Regions from separate parts of the Leptospira mayottensis 200901116 genome, predicted to be linked through region 1. Evidence: riboswitches for the same ligand, from Rfam matches in the RefSeq annotation. Region 1 holds a riboswitch; the other holds the start of a gene.
What was found. A riboswitch is a leader RNA that binds a small molecule or an ion and turns the genes downstream of it on or off. The one in region 1 is predicted to bind cobalamin.

Region 1 (3,118 bases):
GTTGAACAATTCTCGTGGGAGAAAGAAGATTCTCGTCCACATAAAAGAAATATAAAAATAGTAAAACCGGTTTTGGAATGGGAGCGATGTCCGATCTGTATTTTGCATAACAAGCAGAATAGAGTTCTATAAAAGTCTGGATTTCTTCCGGTTTGTGCTCTTTACGGACCAGACCAGGATGTTCTTTAAATGTATGTACCCTTTTTTGAATCTCAGCCGCGGTAGAAGGACTCATACCACCGTAGTTTAAAATTTGTACAAGACTTCCTTGAAATTCGTCGGGCAGGACGACATCTTCCTGAATTCCTCCAATGCCTCCCATTTGAATTCCGCCCCAAGTTCTCGTTTTTTCCGGATCTTTTTCGGGAACAGTTTCTACTTGAATACCCATATCGTTCCCTTTCAGACTAAAAATCTTCGCGTCGAAACGCATCCATTCCTTATCATCGCCTGAATACAAAACGTGAAGCTTATCTCCCACCGAAACCGGAAACGCATTGTAGAGTTTTTTTGTGAATACTTTCGTACGGAGCGACTTCTGAACGAAGTCGGGCCCCGGTGGGTTAGAATACAAAAAACCGGGAAAGGCTTCTTCTCCATCGGTTAAAAATACGACGGGGGTGATTTTTTTAGGATGAGGACCGAGATCACGAACAAGATGTTGCAGCCTTTTGAATATGATCGTGTCTCTCCAGGCAGGAAGTTCCCCTTGATGAGCAAGATAAAGTGCAAATTCCGGAAGAAAAATCTCCTGAAACCAAGATTGTGACTCCGCAATTTTTTGAAGTATGGAAACCGAGGTGTGATCCAAAAAGGAATGTATCTGAATCACGTCCCTTCCGTTCATGTATGTGAGAGGTAACTTTTTAAGAATCTTAGCTCGAAGCGCAGCCCGATTTTCGATCGATTTCCGAAAACGTCTCTCCAGATAATATCCGACGACCAATAGAAGAGCCACAAAGATAGTTCCATTGATGACAGGAATCCAAGAAAATTCCGGCCAGACAAGAATTGGGCGTGCTTGGCCTAACAAAAACATGCGAAATGTATAAGTTTCTTTCTTTTGAGGTCAAGCAGGATTCTCCGAAACGATTTTAACTTTAAGAATCCTGCAATTTTAATTCCGAAACTTCCCTATCTTAGATTGGATAGACTCCGATTTAGCTCGAAAAAGTTGGCGTGTTCTACTTAGAATACAAGTTCTGCCTGAGAAAACTAGAAAAACCTTTTGATTCTGTTTGAAAACAAGTTCGGCACCGCCTAAGTAATTCTTAAATTCAAAGTACTCTATTTCAAATTGTAAAAATTTTACGAAGGTATACGAAAGAAAAAATCGATTTCAAATCCCAGTTAATATTAATTTCGATAGGAATCCGAGGATTCCGTATTCGAATTAAAAATTATTCTTTTCAAAAGAATCAATAAGAATATTGCTGGATTTATAACCTATTTTCACGGGATTCATCGACGTTTCACGTCGGTGGGAAGACGGTTAGAATCCGTCACGGTATCCGCCGCTGTAAGAGGGACGAAAGGCACAGGAAGAAGCCACTGGGATTAAACCTGGGAAGGCATGCTGAGTAGGAAAATCTCAAAGTCAGAATACGATCTCAAGAAAATCTTGAAGATACGTTTAAACCTCGGAAGCAAGGTAAACGTAACTTAAATAAAAAATAATATAAGATGTGTTAGATTCTAATAGGGTATTATGCATTCGTTTACTGTTTGGTTTTAGGTTCACTTTGAAAGGGGAGTATTGCGTTGTGTGCCGTTTCTACGTCCGCAGGTAATAAGGAAATAAGTAGAAACGTTCTTGGAATTTTCATCGTCGGAACCACAGGCATCGTCAAGCCATTTTCCACAGCTGCATTTAAAGCGAGCGTTATCCAAGCGATTCGTATGGCGAGAGAATACGAAGTTGATACCGTCATCCTCACGACGGGCGGGAAATCCGAAAAGTTCGCTATGAATCTATTCCCGAATCTGAAAGAACTTTCCTTTATTCAAGTCGGAGATTTTATCGGGACAGGAATTAAAATCTCTGTTAAAGAATCCATACGTCATGTGATCATCGTTGGTATGATCAGAAAGTTATCCAAGATGGCCGACGGCGTAATGATGACTCATAGAGGTGGTTCTTCCGTAAACACTAAAATGTTATCCGATATCGCGAGATCCGTGGGAATCTCTGAACCAATTGCGATCGACATCCAAAACGCAAATACCGCAAGACATGCATTAGAAATTTGCAGACAAAACGCATATTCTAGAAAAACGGATAACGTATACGTAATCCCCGGGAAGGCTCCCGAGGTTTTGGAAGTTCTTCCCGGCCCAGACTGCATTTTTGTTGGAGGCTCCAAAGGGAACCTCTATGACATTATTCGAATTTCCTTAAATAGAATTGCTTCTTTGGGAAGTTTAGTTATAGACGCAGTCACTCTGGATAACGTCACGGAGGCCTATCACAGTTTCAAAAAGTTAACCCTTGTTCCCGAAGTTACGCTTCTAAACATTTCCAGAGGGCAACCTCTTACAAATTATCTTAAATACGAAGCTTTGAATCCAATTCATATTTTTAAAATCATAAAACCGGACGGATTTTTCGCATGATTGTCCGCAAATATGGAAAACTCTACGGAGTCGAGTTTGGTCCAGGAGCCACTGACTTGATCACTCTCAGAGCGGTGCATGTTTTGAATTCGGTCTCAGTCCTAGCCATTCCTAAAAGTAGTGAACATCTGGAACCTTTCGCATGGAGGGTTTGTTCTCCGATTGTAAGAGAAAATTCTACCCAAGAAAAATTGTTTCTTCATTTTCCTATGACGAAAGATCCGAAGATTCTCATTCCCACTTGGGATAAAGCCTTTTCAGAAATTGGGAAACGTTTAAAAAAGAAACATAACGTTGCCTTCATCACCCAAGACGACCCTTCCGTCTACAGCTCCTGGAATTATCTTTTAGAAGAAGCAAACGATCGTTGGCCCGGGATCGAAGTGGAAATCGTTCCAGCAGTTTCGTCCATCACTGCAATTCCCGCTACTCTTAAAACCCCTTTCGCAGATGGAAGAGAACGTTTCTGCGTGATCCCCGGAACTTCCGGATTGGAAGACCTTCC
Region 2 (3,118 bases), on a different replicon from region 1:
TTCCAAAAAGGAAGGAATCCTATATTGTTTGGAAACGTTTGCTTGAAATTGAATATCCCAAGTTTCCTTTTCGAACAACTTCCATACAAAACCGAATTTAGGATTTGTAAATGTGGTTTTTTTCCGATCTCCCGCCAAGGGATCCTGTCTTCTATACCAAGGTTCCTCCGAAGGGAAACGATCCTTATAATGATCCCAAGTCACAGAAGGAACCAAAAGAACTTTTGCATTCCAAAGGCGAACTTCGTCTTCCAAACGAAAGGAAGAATACATTCTTTCTTTTAGAGGTTCCACTCTTTCGATAATATTGGAAGGAGTCAGCCTATTACGATCAAAGGATTCTTTTTCTAAAGAAGCAAACACTCTTAAGATCTGATAATAATCCGTTAGATATAACGTCGGCATAATTTGAACCCCCGCCTGTCGGATTTCCGCTCTGGAATTCGGGGTTCCTTTGGAGAATTCGGAGCCGGGATCGAAAAGATCGTCCTTGGCCGCGGTATAAAAGCTTCTAGACTCAAGACGAAAAGAATCCACGAATAAACCTTTCGTATCCGTGGCAAAAGAACCCGTGTATCGACCGTATTTTCTATGAACCCGATTCGTCTGATTCGATCCCGGCCCAGGAAGGCCGTGAATTCTATGATTGAAGTCGTTTAATAATTTTAATTCTGTTTTGCCGATTTGATACTTGAGCGTACCAAAAAGTGCCGCTCTTTCGAACGCCGAATTCCTTCTTCGATCAATAGTGTCGTCTAACGTGTTTAAAACTACGGTCCCGTGATCGTTTTTAAAAGAAAAGTTCTGATCCGATTTTTCGCCGAGCGCCAAAAAACTCGCTCCGATCCCGTTGTAAGTTCCGGTATGAGAAATGCTAGCCTTACCCGTGTTAAAGGAACCGCCCCCTAGATTGACTCTCGTTCTGGGTTTTCCGGAATCTTTTCTTGTAACGAGGTTGACTGAACCCCCGATCGCAGAACCGGAAAAGCCGATCGGATTTCCGGATCGATAGACTTCCACACTTTCTAAACTGTCGAAAGGAAGATCAGCAAGATTGACTTCCCCACCTTGGGAATTATTTAACGGAATTCCATCCAAATAGATCCTGGATTGATTTGGATTTGTGCCTCGGATGGAAAGTGTGGAATAAGAACCAAGCCCTCCAAAAGATCTGACCCTCAGCCCGGCCTCTCTTTCTAAAACCTCAGGCAAGGACGTATAACGCACGGACGTTTCATCCAGTTTGATCGCGGATTGAAATCCGCTCGGGTTGGAACGAAAGTTTTGGGAACCGGAATCGGGAACCTTTCCAATCACCTGAACAGTTTCCGTTTTTTGAGCAGTCGTGGAATTCAAATTATCCTGAGCGGCAATCCCGGAAACAAAAATAGAAAAAAATAGGATTATAGAATATTCTAAAATTAAAATGTAATTAAATAATCTCATTTCTTGCCCGATTAAAAACGCCGGGAAAGAAAAACCGGAAAATCCGAGCGGAAGAAGGCCTATTTTTCAAACCCGACTTTACTCCCGAAAGTCCCGTCAGTTTGTTCGGCTTGTTAGGTCTTCTGGCTCTCGCCGATTTCGTATCCTTCCCGCATTTAAGCAGTGGCATTTTTGCGAAATTTTGGTTGGCGATTACAGCTGCGGGTTCAGCTCCGGACTACAACCGGATTCCCTTCCTCTTTAGGAGGACAAACAAGTTTGTATTCCAAGATTTCTAAGCATAACCCGACGAGCAAGAGAATTCTGCTGCAAAAGAAGGAAAGATTAGTTCTGCAAGGCCTAAATCAATCGGTCATTTTACGGATAAAACTCGCTCTTGTTCAATTCCAGATTTGGCACTTCGAATAAGGAGCTTACGAATCCTTTTTTGAATTCGGAGTTTGAAACAGAATTGGAAACTATACGCTTGCTACTGCAATACGCAACAATCAAAGAATTCAGGAGAAAACTCGATCAGAGATTATAAACGTTATGCATGATAGATTCGCAATGGATAAGAGCCGCCGCCAAACGATCGATTTTTTCAAACGATAAAACTTTGAACGTGAAGATGTTTAACCTTCCACCGCAACTACAGTTCCCCTCTGCGTCGTAACAACTTCCCATCTATGTCGTATTCCAGCAGAAGATTCCGAATTCTTTCCTTCTCTTGAAGTGAAAAATTATTTCCTTTCAAAACCAAACGCCACAAGTTCTTCAGTTGTCCAATTTCTTTGGGAAGAGTTGTAAGTTGATTATTGCTTAAATCTAAACTTCTCAGCTTTTGAAGTTGTCCAATTTCTTTAGGAATAGTCGTAAGCTGATTCCCGCTTAAATTCAATTCTTCCAGCTCTGAAAGGTTTCCAACTTCATTAGGAAGAATTGTAATTTGATTTTCATTCAAATACAGCTTTTGCAGATTCTTGAATCGCCCAATCTCCATTGGAATAGTTGTAAGCTGATTATTATATAACTCTAAACTTCTTAAATTCTTAAGTTGTCCGATCTCATTCGGAAGAGTTGTAAGCTGATTATTATATAACTCTAAACTTCTTAGATTCTTAAGCTGTCCGATCTCATTCGGAAGAGTTGTAAGTCCGTTATATGCTAAATCTAAACTTTCCAGATTCTTAAGTTGTTCAATCTCTTTTGGAAGGGCTGCAAGTTGATTACTACTTAAACCTAACTTTTCCAAATTCTTAAGTTGTCCGATCTCGTTAGGAAGAATTGTCAATTTATTTCTATTTAAATCTAATTCTCTCAAATTTTGAAGTTGCCCGATTTGTCTCGGAAGAATTTTGATTCCTTGATCGTCCAAATTCAGAATACGAACATCCGAAGGATTTTGGAAAGCCTCTACCAAATTTGTGTATGTTTTCACTTCCGTCGTTTGTTCTTGCGTTTCTACTTCGTTGAAAAAAAAGATAAAAATCAAAAGGAGCATTTCGACTCTATGAAAACGAGTCGGTATTGTAAAAAAGCTCATGAGACGGATTTTCCAAATCAAATTTGATTGAATGAACAAGGAAAGAACGAGTATCGTTTCAGCGCAATTTTTTTCAATGAGAAAAGTAATTTTGCAATACTTTAAGAGGCCGGTACAGATCTTCGGCCATGAGAAGCCGGCATGACA

Region 2: it holds a riboswitch for cobalamin, as region 1 does, so the genes downstream of both, LEP1GSC190_RS04730 (TonB-dependent receptor plug domain-containing protein) here and LEP1GSC190_RS18545 (cobalt-precorrin-5B (C(1))-methyltransferase) in region 1, are expected to answer to the same signal.

Annotation. Positions count from the first base shown of each region.
Region 1 is NZ_CP024872.1:212,886-216,003, forward strand. Features, by position in the region: gene LEP1GSC190_RS18540 (hypothetical protein) at 1-1,039, opposite strand, end outside; cobalamin riboswitch at 1,442-1,626, shown strand; partial or broken gene LEP1GSC190_RS18545 (cobalt-precorrin-5B (C(1))-methyltransferase) at 1,816-2,613, shown strand; partial or broken gene cobI (precorrin-2 C(20)-methyltransferase) at 2,610-3,118, shown strand, end outside.
Region 2 is NZ_CP024871.1:1,052,444-1,055,561, reverse strand. Features, by position in the region: gene LEP1GSC190_RS04730 (TonB-dependent receptor plug domain-containing protein) at 1-1,446, opposite strand, end outside; cobalamin riboswitch at 1,542-1,709, opposite strand; gene LEP1GSC190_RS04725 (leucine-rich repeat domain-containing protein) at 2,078-2,971, opposite strand.